DNA from 3 places in the Streptomyces sp. RLB3-17 genome. Region 1 is predicted to be linked to each of the others. Evidence: riboswitches for the same ligand, from Rfam matches in the RefSeq annotation. Region 1 holds a riboswitch; each other region holds the start of a gene.
The links. Region 1 has a riboswitch for cobalamin ahead of metE (5-methyltetrahydropteroyltriglutamate--homocysteine S-methyltransferase). Riboswitches for the same ligand answer to the same signal wherever they lie in the genome.
Positions count from the first base shown of each region.

Region 2: linked by a shared signal. The riboswitch ahead of FNV62_RS17735 (prenyltransferase/squalene oxidase repeat-containing protein) and the one ahead of metE (5-methyltetrahydropteroyltriglutamate--homocysteine S-methyltransferase) in region 1 are both predicted to bind cobalamin.
Region 3: linked by a shared signal. The riboswitch ahead of FNV62_RS45625 (CbtB domain-containing protein) and the one ahead of metE (5-methyltetrahydropteroyltriglutamate--homocysteine S-methyltransferase) in region 1 are both predicted to bind cobalamin.

Region 1 is NZ_CP041610.2:2,336,600-2,340,452, reverse strand. Features, by position in the region: gene metE (5-methyltetrahydropteroyltriglutamate--homocysteine S-methyltransferase) at 1-1,778, opposite strand, end outside; cobalamin riboswitch at 1,943-2,166, opposite strand; gene FNV62_RS10970 (3-hydroxybutyryl-CoA dehydrogenase) at 2,264-3,154, opposite strand; partial or broken gene FNV62_RS10965 (malate synthase A) at 3,076-3,660, opposite strand; gene aceA (isocitrate lyase) at 3,775-3,853, opposite strand, start outside.
Region 2 is NZ_CP041610.2:3,830,590-3,834,442, reverse strand. Features, by position in the region: gene FNV62_RS17740 (SCO2322 family protein) at 1-601, opposite strand, end outside; gene FNV62_RS17735 (prenyltransferase/squalene oxidase repeat-containing protein) at 598-1,833, opposite strand; cobalamin riboswitch at 1,945-2,074, opposite strand; gene FNV62_RS17730 (M48 family metallopeptidase) at 2,309-3,475, shown strand; gene FNV62_RS17725 (phosphotransferase family protein) at 3,513-3,853, shown strand, end outside.
Region 3 is NZ_CP041610.2:10,166,891-10,170,743, forward strand. Features, by position in the region: gene FNV62_RS45620 (MFS transporter) at 1-959, shown strand, start outside; cobalamin riboswitch at 1,080-1,228, shown strand; gene FNV62_RS45625 (CbtB domain-containing protein) at 1,263-1,484, shown strand; gene FNV62_RS45630 (CbtA family protein) at 1,508-2,260, shown strand; gene FNV62_RS45635 (hypothetical protein) at 2,596-3,498, shown strand; gene FNV62_RS45640 (VOC family protein) at 3,560-3,853, opposite strand, start outside.

The DNA of each region.
Region 1 (3,853 bases):
GCGACCTGTCGGGCGGTGTCGGCGAGGGGCTGGTCGTCACGGACGAAGGACCAGGCGAGCATGGTGACCGGGCCGGTGAGCATGCCCTTGACCGGCTTGGTGGTGAGGGACTGGGCGTACGTCGTCCAGCGCACCGTCATCGCTTCCGGGCGGGAGATGTCGCCGGCCAGGATCGGCGGGCGTACGTAGCGGGTGCCGTAGGACTGGACCCAGCCGTGCTGCGTGGCGAGGTACCCGGTGAGCTGTTCGGCGAAGTACTGGACCATGTCGTTGCGTTCGGCCTCGCCGTGCACGAGGACGTCGAGGCCGGTCTTCTCCTGGAAGGAGATCACCTCGCCGATCTCGGCCCTGATGCGGTCCTCGTATCCGGCGCTGTCGATCCGTCCCGCGCGCAGGTCCGCCCGCGCGGTGCGCAGTTCGGTGGTCTGCGGGAAGGAGCCGATGGTGGTGGTCGGCAGCAGGGGCAGCCGCAGGTGGGCGCGCTGGGCGGCGGCCCGCTCGCGGTAGGGCTGGGAGCGGCGGCCGTCGGTGGCCGTGACGGCCGCGGTGCGGGCGCGTACCGCGGGGTCGTGGGTGAGCGCCGAGCCGGCGCGCGAGGCCAGGTCGGCCCGGTTGGCGGCGAGTTCGGCCGCGATGGTGTCGGTGCCGCCCCCGAGGCCCTTGGCGAGGGTGACGATCTCGGCGGTCTTCTGGCGGGCGAAGGCGAGCCAGCGCAGGATCTGCGGCTCGATGTCCCGCTCGGCGGTGGCGTCGAGCGGGACGTGCAGCAGCGAGCAGGAGGCGGCCACGTCGACCCGGTCGGCCAGTCCGAGCAGGGTGCCGAGGGTGGCGAGGGACTTCTCCAGGTCGTTGACCCAGATGTTGCGCCCGTTGACGACACCGGCGACCAGACGCTTGCCGGGCAGTCCGCCCACGGCGGCGAGCGCGTCCAGGTTGGCGGCGGCGGCCTCGGTGAAGTCGAGCGCCAGGCCCTCCACCGGAGCCTTGGCGAGCACGGGCAGCGCGTCACCGAGCCGGTCGAAGTACGAGGCGACCAACAGCTTCGGGCGGTCGGTGAGCCCGCCCAGGTCGCGGTAGGCGCGTGCGGCGGCGTTCAGCTCGGCGGGCGTACGGTCCTGGACCAGGGCCGGCTCGTCGAGCTGCACCCACTCGGCGCCGGCCGTGCGGAGGTCGGTGAGGACTTGGGCGTACACGGGCAGCAGCCGGTCGAGGAGCGTCAGCGGATCGAAGTCCGCGGCCACACCCGGCGCGGGCTTGGCGAGCAGGAGATAGGTGACGGGGCCCACGAGGACGGGGCGCGCGGTGAGGCCGAGGGCGAGGGCTTGGCCCAACGCGGCGACCTGCTGGGTGGAATCGGCCGTGAAGGCGGTGTCGGGACCCAACTCGGGCACCAGATAGTGGTAGTTGGTGTCGAACCACTTCGTCATCTCCAGCGGCGCCGCGTCCTGGGTGCCGCGCGCCATCGCGAAGTAGCCGTCCAACGCGTCGGCCTCGACGGCGGCGCGGTGGCGTTCGGGGATCGCGCCGACCATGACGCTGGTGTCCAGGACGTGGTCGTAGTACGAGAAGTCGCCGGTGGGTACCTCGTGGATGCCGGCCTCGGCCAGCTGCCCCCAGTTGGTCCGGCGCAGTTCGGTGGCGGTGGCCCGGAGGGCGTCGGCGTCGACGCGGCCCTTCCAGTAGCCCTCGATCGCCTTCTTCAGCTCCCGGCCCTGTCCCTGGCGGGGGTAGCCGTACACGGTGGCCCGTGCCGCCGCGGCTGCGGACTTCGCTGTCACGGAAATCTCCTTCGCGAGATATCTCCCTGGGATCCCGGGACGGGACGAGGGCGCGAAGGGGTGACGAACCGGACGGGAACGACCCCCACGCGGCTCAGCGCGGTCGTCCGCCCGATAGATACGCCGACCCGCCCACGAGGTCACCGGGATGTCCGCGCACGAGGGGTCGCGCGCGGGCAACGGGCAGGTCTTCGGACTCGCGGGCACATCCTTCGGACGGAGGACACCTAGTGGCCGTCGCTTCCCAGGTCCTGTTCACCGGACCCAGTGCGTATGACGGCGGTCGTTCCCACTCACCGCTGCGGGGCAGTCCCGGATTCCCACCGGGTTCCCTCTTGCGACGCATCCCGCCTGGCGGACGGGGCGAACCAGTTGCACAGGCCAGCCTATGGGGCACTCACCCGGCGCGGCGGATCACGTCCGGCATTCGGACGGTGAGCCGGGACACACGGTCCGGGCTCCTCGGCCCGGTCGCGCCGGGATGCTCACTCCTGGCCGTACACGTGGAACCCGCGGCCGGTCTTGCGGCCCAGCAGCCCCGCCTCCACCATCCGCTGGAGCAGCGGGGGCGGCGCGTAGAGGGGTTCCTTGAACTCGTCGTACAGGGACTCCGCGATCGAGGCGACGGTGTCGAGGCCGATCAGGTCGGCCAGTTTCAGCGGGCCCATGGGGTGGGCGCAGCCCAGTTCCATACCCGTGTCGACGTCGGCGGCGGAGGCGAAGCCGGACTCCGTCATGCGGACGGCCGACAGCAGGTAGGGGATGAGCAGGGCGTTGACGACGAAGCCGGCGCGGTCCTGGGAGCGGATGACGGTCTTGCCCAGGGTCCGGGTGGCGAAGTCCTCGACGGCGCCGACCGTTTCGGGGGCTGTGTGCAGGGAGGTCACGACCTCCACCAGCGGCAGCACGGGCACGGGGTTGAAGAAGTGCAGGCCGAGGACGCGGTCGGCGCGGCGGGTCGCCCTGCCGAGGCGCATGACGGGCAGGGAGGAGGTGTTGCTCGCCAGGACCGCGTCCGGGGACTCGACGATCTTGTCCAGCGCGGTGAAGATCTCCGTCTTGGCGTCGACGTTCTCCACGACGGCCTCGACGACGAGCTGCCGGTCGGCCAGGTCTTCGAGGCTGCCGGAGAAGACCAACCGGTCGAGCGCGTCCCGTGCCGCGGCTCGCGCCAGCTTGCCGCGCTCCACCGCGCGGTCCAACGAGGCCGCCACCCGGTCGCGTGCGGCGCGGGCGGCGACCGCGTCCACCTCGCACACGACGGTGTCCAGCCCGGCCCGCGCGCACACTTCGGCGAGAAGTACAGGCCGAAGTCGACGAGGGAGGCGGGCACGGGTCGGCCGTCGAACTCCAGGTGCTCCTCCGTCAGGTGCCAGCCGCGCGGGCGCACCATGATGGTGGCGAGCCGTTCGCCCAGCCGGTACTCCTTGCCCTCCTCGGCGGTGAAGTCGATCCGGCGGTCGATGGCATCGAGCAGGTTGAGCTGACCGCCGATGACGTTGTCCCAGGTGGGTGAGGTGGCGTCCTCGAAGTCCGCCATCCACACCCGGGCTCCGGAGTTGAGCGCGTCGACGGTCGTACGGCGGTCGGGCGGCCCGGTGATCTCCACGCGGCGGTCGGTCAGTCCGGGAGCCGGCGCGGCCACCCGCCAGGTGAGGTCGGCACGGACGGCGGCGGTGGCGAGGGGGACGTCGAGCGGGGCTCCGGCCGCGAGCCGTATGGCCTGCCGCCTGCGTTCCTTCAGGAGTTCCTGGCGACGTCCGACGAAGGCGTCGGCGAGACGGCCGAGGAAGTCCAGGGCGGCGGGGGTGAGGATCTCGTGGTGCCGGTCGCCCGGTGCCGCGAGGACGCGGACGGGGCGGGTCGGTGCGCTGGTGGACATCAGGATCTCCTGATCGGGGGGAGGGGGGAGGGGGAGCGGAACGGGAGCCGGACGGGACGGTCGCCCGGCTTCCGCCCGGTCATGGGAGGGTGCGCGCGGGCGACCTTGCGGGGCCTAGTGGAACTGCTCCTCCTCCGTGGAGCCGGCCAGGGCGGTCGTGGAGGAGGCCGGGTTGACGGCCGTGGAGACCAGG
Region 2 (3,853 bases), 1.5 Mb from region 1:
GCAGGCCGAGCGACGGGCCGTGCCGGGTCGGTTCGGACGTGGCGTCGGTGTTGTCCTTGGTGCCGGCTTTCGCGGTGGTGGCGGGCGCGGTGTGTGACGTCGCGACCTGGTCGCCGCAGCCCTTCCCCGGGTAGCCCGAGATGGCGCACAGGAGGGCGTTGGTGTCGTAGCGGAGAGGCTTGGCGACCGTCGCGAGGGCCTCGGCCGTGGTCGCGTCGGCGGGGACGCGGGCACAGACCGTCCGCGGTGCGGGCGGCGTCTCGCCGCCCGGGGCGTCCGCGGTCGTGCCCGAGTCGATGACGAGGGCCACCCGCTTGTGGCCCGCCTGGGCGGGCGTCTTCGCGCAGATGGACGCGAAGTCGGCGTGGCCGCGTGGCTTGGAGGCGTCCTGCGAGTCCGCGCTCACCGCGAAACGGAAGCCCTGTACGTCGCCGTCGGACGGTCGCGCGGTCGACGGGCCCTGCGTCGCGTAATTCCACTTCCCGCCGGTCAGGTCCCAGAACGACCAGTAGCGGTAGCCGACGGCTTGAGCCTGTCCCGCGCCGCCGATGACGAGGAGGAGCAGGGACAGGACCAGCGCGTACGTCCGACGGCGGTTCACGGCTGCTGCTTCTTGTTGCGGGCGCTGATCAGGAAGCCGATGCCGATGCCGCCGACGAGACCGACGCCGATGATCCACCAGACGCTGACGCCGCTGTCGTCCTTCTTCTTCGCGGCTTCCGCGGCGGACGCGGACGCCGTGGGTTCCGCAGGGAGGGACGCGGGCGCGGGGCCGGTGGCGTTGAGCTGCTTGACGAGGTCCTGGCCGCCGAAGTCGCGCGGGTCGAACGTCGCCGCGTCGGCGGCGAGGACGAGCTGCGCGTACGCGGCGGGTCCGGACTGCTCGGCCCACTGCGCGGAGTGGGTCTCCAGCCAGCGCATCGCGTCGGCCGCCTTGTCGCCGTGCCCGGCGGTCGCGAGCGCGACGACCGCGTCCGCCGTGTTGCCGTAGTCGGGCTGGTTCTTGGCGCCGGGCATCACCGACGTGAGGTGGTGGTCCTTGGCGAGCGCCTTGACGAGGTACGCGGCACCGTTCTGGGCCGCCCGCTGGGGGCTGTCGGCGGCCTTGCAGGAGAGGGGGTCGGCCACGGGCTTCAGGGGCTCACCGGCGAGGCCCTTGCCCAGGGCTCCGACCACGGCCGCCGCCGTCGCGTCCGCGTTGGCCGCGAGCTTGCCCTTCTTGTCCGGCTGGTAGGCGAACGCGCCCCCGTCGGTCCCGCCGCACGGGATCGACAGCTTGACGAGGGCGTCGTACGGCGACTTGCCGCCCTTGGAGACGTCCGCCGGCTTGGTGCCCATCGCCGCCAGTGCCCCGATCACCACGGACGTGGAGTTCGCGTCGCTCGCGCCGCCCGCCGTGTAGCCCCAGCCGCCGTCCTTGTTCTGCACGGACTTCAGCCACGCGACGGCCTTGCCCGTCTCGCCGCCGTGGCCGCCGAGCGCGGCGAGGGCCTGTACGGCCGCCGAGGTGCTGTTGGTGTCGACCATCGTCTTGGCGTCGCACTTCGCTGCCGCGTCGGCGCGGTATGCCGCGAACGCCCCGCTCGCGCACTGCTGCCCGGCCAGCCAGTCGACGGCCTTCGCCGCGGGCTTCACACCGACGGTGTGCTGGGCGAGCAGCGCGAGGGACTGCCGCCAGACGCCGTCGTAGGTGGGGTCGGAGGTGCCGTAGAGGCCGGAGGGTATCGCCGGGGCGGGCGAAGGCGAGGCGCCCTCGGCCACGGCGGCCGGGGCCAGGGCCGTACCGATCACTACGGTGGCGGCCAGTACCGCGGCGCTGCGGCGAACAATCATGACTCTCCCTGCGGAAGCCGGGCAGCACCGGGCGCAGGCTTGGCCCCGAGCGGCTCCGGCCCCGTATCCCTCGACGGTGCCGGCCACCGACGGGCTGCCGGTGGCACGAGCCGGTCACGTCCCGCACGAGGCGATCCGGCTCGCCACCCCTGCGGGTGGCTCACGGTTGCGGGTCAGCGCCGGAATTGCACCGGCTTCTCCGCGTACGGGTGTGATGACGACCTGCTCACTGTACCGGCCCGTAGGAATCGCCTGAGGAGTGGCTGTGCGGCCCCCTCGCGGGCCTATGCTGCGCTCGCGACGTGCTCTGTTCGAACACGTCGGAATTCGCCGGTCCCGGGGGGGACTTGGAGTCAGGGGGGACACGAAGATGCGCGGCACTGTGGACGAGAAAGCTCAGTCGTGCCCGGAATGCAGCACTGAGGTGCGCACCGACCCGCGGTTCACGGCGTGGTGTGCGGCCTGCGGATGGAATGTGGATCCCGGCGAGCCGGAAGAGAGACCGGGGCGGCTGGAGGGACTGCGGCGGTCGCTGGCCCGGCGGCACGGGGAGGCACTGCTGGCCGAGGTGTCGGCCGACGGCGATCCGCGTCCGCGCCGCGATACGGCCGCTGTCCTGGCGTACGCCGTCGCGCTGGCCATCCACGGCGCCACGATCGCCCTGCTCGGCACGGGGGTCCTGCTGGTGATACTCGGCTGGGGCACCGCTCTGCCGGTGGTGGGAGTGATCCTTCTCCTGCTGGCCTGGCTCCTTCGGCCCCGCTTCGGACGGCTGCCGGACGACGCGCCCGTGCTGCACCGGGCCGAGGCGCCCCAGCTGTTCGCCCTCGTCGACGAGATCGCCTCCGTCGTCGGTACGACCGGGGTCCACGCCATCGCCCTGACGACCGACGTCAACGCGAGCGTGACCACGTACGGAGCGCGCCGGCGCCGACTGCTGGCCATCGGGCTCGGGCTCTGGGAGATCACCACCCCGCAACAGCGGATCGCGCTGCTCGGACACGAACTCGGTCACTACGCCAACGGGGACACCCGGCAGGGACTGGTCATCGCCAACGCGCTCCAGTCCCTGGCCACATGGCGCTATCTGATGCGCCCGATCTCTCACCCCACCGTCCCCGAGATGGCGCTCAACGTGCTCTATCTGCTGCCCTACGGAGCCGCCCAGGGCCTGCTGATGCTGCTCGACCAGCTGACGATGCGCGCGAAGCAGCGCGCCGAGTACCTGGCCGACGCCGCCGCGGCCCGGGCCGGTTCCAGCGAGGCCGCCGTGGCGCTCATGGACCGCCTCCTCGTGACCGACTCGGCGGAGACCCTGCTGCTCCGCATGTCCAACGTCGGCCAGGTGATCCGGGCCCAGGACGCGGAGCGTCGCGAGCCGTGGCGCGATCTGTGGGACCAGCTGGCCGCCCACGTGGACTCGATCCCCGAGCACGAGTACGAGCGCCAGCGCCGCGTCGGAATCCTGCGCGGACACAGCGTCGACTCCACCCACCCACCGACGCACCTGCGCCGGGCCTGCCTGCTCGCCAGGCCCGCCGTGGCCGCCGCGGTGGTCACGGACGACGAACGACAGCACGCCCTCGACACCGAACTGGCCCCGCCCCGAGCCCGCCTCGCCCGCCACGTACTCGCCCGGTAGGAGCGGATGGCGGCGGTACCCGGATAGGTTCGGCGGCATGAGGACGGGGAGACTGATCGGTTCGGGTCGTTCGGCGGATGTGTTCGAGGTGGAGGGGGAGCGGGGCTGGGTGGTGCGGCGCGACCGGGACGGGTGGGGGGACGCGTCGGCCGAGGCGGCGGTGATGGAGTACGTGCGGGGGCATGGGTATCCGGCGCCGGCCGTGCGGGCGGCGAGCCGGACCGAGATGGTGATGGAGCGGCTTTCGGGGCCGACCATGCTGGCGGCGTTCGAGACGGGGGAGATCGGCGCGCGGGAGGGTGGTGGCGTGCTCGCCGGACTGCTGCGCGCGCTGCACGCCGTGCCCGGTCGGGGTTCCGGCGACGCGGGCGTCCGCGT
Region 3 (3,853 bases), 7.8 Mb from region 1:
CCGTGATCGGTGTCGCCACCGTCTTCTACGAAGTCGCCTACCAGTCCACGCTGCCCAGGCTCCTGCCGCTGAACTCCATCGCCGCGGCCAACGGCCTGCACCAGGCGACGTATTCGGTCAGCACCCTCGCCGGTCCGGCCGCGGCCGGCTTCCTCGTCGGCCAGTTGGGGGTGTCGCCGACCCTGACGGTGGCCGCCGCGTGCTCCGCCGGTGCCGCCGTGAGCGGTCTGCTGCTGCGGGGCGTCAAGGCCCCCGAACAGCCACGTGAGTCGGCACTGAAGGCGATCGGCTCCGGGCTCCGCTACACCTGGTCCCTGCGCCCGATCCGGGACCTGTGCGTTCAGGCCGGCCTGTCGAACCTGCACGAGAAGGCCTTCCTGACCGTCTTCCTGGTGTTCGCCGTCCGTGACCTCGACATGAGCGGCACCACCGTGGGCGTGATCACCGGCATCGGCAGTGTGGGTGCCCTGATCGGTTCGCTCTGCGCCACCCGGCTCACCCGACGGTGGGCCGTCGGCGGTGTGCTGGCGCTGGGCGCGGTGCTGGCCGCGGTGGGTCTGCTGCTCGTACCCGCCGTCAGCCAGGTCGGCGGGTACGTCGCCGTGCTCGCGTCGGTCGCCATGATGGTGAACGGCTTCGGTGTCGCGCTGTTCAACGTGTTCGCCGTCAGCCTGCGACAGGCCATTCCGCCGGAGCACCAGATCGGCGCGGTGACCGCGAGCTACCGCCTTGTCGCCCTGGGGACGCTGCCTCTGGGAGCCGTCGTCGGCGGTGCCCTGGCCGACGCCCTGTCACCCGGCAGGGCCCTGTGGGCCGTCGGGATCTCCTACCTCGTCGTCTCGTTCTGGCTCACGTTCTCCCCCCTCCGCCGGGCTCGCACGCTGGAGGAGGCACAGAAGCTCGGTCGTACGACGGACACGCCCGAGTCCCAGGACGCGGACCGGTCCCCCTCGGTCTGAGAGCGAGGCCGGGGCCCGAACTCAGCTGGGTTCCGCCACCGCTGACCCGCTGTTCACGCGGGACAGGCCACCTGGTGCGAGAGGAAGATCACGCCAGGTGGCGCGGTCTTGGCCCCGCACCCGACACGCGGTACGGTCGGTGCGATATCGATGACGGCAAGACGGAAGCCGGTGGGAAACCGGCACGGTCGCGCCACTGTGAACGAGAGGCTCCAGCCCGCTGGGACCTCTCGTGAGTCAGACCCGTAGCCGTCGTCCAGTGCACCACCGAGATGGGACGCGAACTCCCGAGGAGGTCCTGCCATGGCGCAGACCGTCGCCCAGCCGACAACCACCACCCCCGTCGTCCCCGCCAAGCTGCCGCTCAAGGCGATAGCTCCGTGGGCGGTCTTCTTCGGCATCCTGATGCTCGTCCTGCTGTACTTCGTCGGTGCCGAACAGGGCGCCACCTCCGTCGTCTCCGGCTCGGACGTCCACGAGTGGGTCCACGACGCCCGCCACCTTCTCGGCTTCCCCTGCCACTGACCGAGGGGAACCCCAGCACTGCCATGAACTCCGCAACGGTAAGAAATCTGCTCGTGCGGGGCATGCTGGCCGGCCTCGGCGCCGGCCTGCTCGCCCTGGTTGCCGCCTACTTCCTCGGTGAGCCGAACGTCGACAGCGCGATCAGCTTCGAGGCGGCCCACTCCCACGAGCACGAGATGGAGATCGTCTCCCGCTCTCTGCAGTCCACCGCCGGTCTCGCCACCGGCGTCCTGGTCTACGGCGTCGCCTTCGGCGGCATCGCCGCGCTCGCCTTCTCCTTCGCGCTCGGCCGCGTCGGCCGCTTCAGCCCGCGGGCGACCGCACTGCTGCTGTCCGGCTGCGCGTTGCTGGCCGTGTACGTCGTGCCGTTCCTGAAGTACCCGGCCAACCCGCCGTCGGTCGGCAACCCCGACACCATCGGCAAGCGGACCACCCTGTACTTCCTGATGATGGTGCTCAGCGTGCTCCTCGCGATCGCCGCCACCATCCTGGGCAAGCGACTGGCACCCAGGATCGGCACCTGGTACGCCACCGTCGGCGCGGTGGCCGCCTTCGCCGTCGTGATCGGTCTGGCGTACGCGTTCCTGCCGGTCATCAACGAGGTGCCGAAGGACTTCCCGGCCACCCTGCTGTGGCGGTTCCGTCTTTCCGCACTGGCCATCCAGACCGTCCTGTGGGGCGGATTCGGCCTGGTCTTCGGCGAGTTGGCCGAGCGGTTGCTGAATCCCAAGCCGGTGACGGCCGCCGCGAGCGGACGGGTCGCCGTCCCCAGCTGACACGACCCGCCACACGAGTGAGGGCCCCCGGAACCGTCCGGGGGCCTTCTCGTGTCGTAAGTCCCTTACCGCCGGGGTGTGTTCCATGGAGGAAGTGGCCAACCCGTGAAGGATTGACGGGAGTTGTTAAAAGTTGGAAGAATCCAGCTCGCTTCGCCGCGTCTGAAGTGAGCGAAGCGACACGAGTGGCTTGGGCGGCATGCCTGCCGCCGGATCCCGCGTCGGGTCATCCAGTTCTGCCGTCCGCGTCGGTCACTCGCGCGCCATCACCTCCCACACTCTCGATTTCACAGAGGCTCATCTTGTCGCGTTCGCAACACTCCAGAACTCTGGCTGTGCTCGCCACAACCGCATTCGCCACCGCCGCCGTGCCCCTGCTCGGCGCGGGGGTGGCCAGTGCCACGACCACCGGGGCGTGCGAGTCCGCCACGGTCCAGTACCGCATCGTCGGCGCCGACGGAAACGTCGTGGGCGCCGACTGGACCTCGCAGGGCGGATTCCATTCCTGGGACACCGTTCCCGGGAGCGTCCAGGTCCGGCTGGCTCCGGGCCAGACGGTCGGGGAGGGCTGCAAGTACCCCGTGTCCCTCGCCGAATACACCACAGAGGGGCCGAACTGGTACGTCTCCGGACACCAGAGCCTGGTCGACAAGGCCACGGTCTACCTCACCGCCGACGACGTCGCCGGGACGGACGACGCGAAGCGGACCTGGCAGAAGCTCTCCGTGAAGACGCCGGACTGCTACGGCCAGATCGACCTGTACGGCGATGACATCACCTACGACGGGAAGACGGGGGAGGGACACGGCCCCGTGCCCTACGAGCCCGACAACGTCGTCACCCCCTACCACCTCATAGCGGCGTGGAACGGGGGCGAACAGCCGTGCACCCCCGGCCCGTCGGACTCGCCCACCCCGACGCCGTCGGAGTCGACCCCGACCACTCCCGCCACCCCGGTCACGCCCACGACTCCCGCGGGCGGACAGCCTCCGGCCGAGGGGACGACCCCGCCTCCGACCAGCCCCAAGCCCTCCACCACGCCTCCCACCACGCCGGACGTGCCCCCGCTGGCGTCGACGCCGCCCGCCACCCCCGAGCCGTCGCCCAGCGACAGCGGGCCGCCGCTGGCGGAGACGGGTGCGAGCGCGCCGGTCGGCACCCTCGCGGGCGGCGCGGCCCTGGTGGTCGCCCTCGGTGCCGGGGCGGTGTACGCGTCCCGCCGCGCACGCCGCTCATGACATCGGCGCGAGGGGTCACCTTCGTGGCATAGCCCAGCCCGACAGTCCCGCCTCGGCGCCGTCAGGAAGCGAACTTCTTGACGGCGTCAGGGCTGACCGGGGTGAAGAAGTTGACGAGATTGCCGTCGGGGTCGCGGAACAGCAGCGAACGGTTGCCCCAAGGCATGGTGGTGGGCTTGGTGACGACGTCCTCCACGAAGCCGGTCAGGTTCTCGTACACGCCGTCCACGTCGTCGACGAGGAACTCGATGATCACGGAACGGTTGTCGGACGGACGGGCGGCGTCGGGTGCGAACAGCGGCACGGTGCGCACGCCGGCGATCGCGAGAGTGGCCGACGCCGTCCTGAGCTCGGC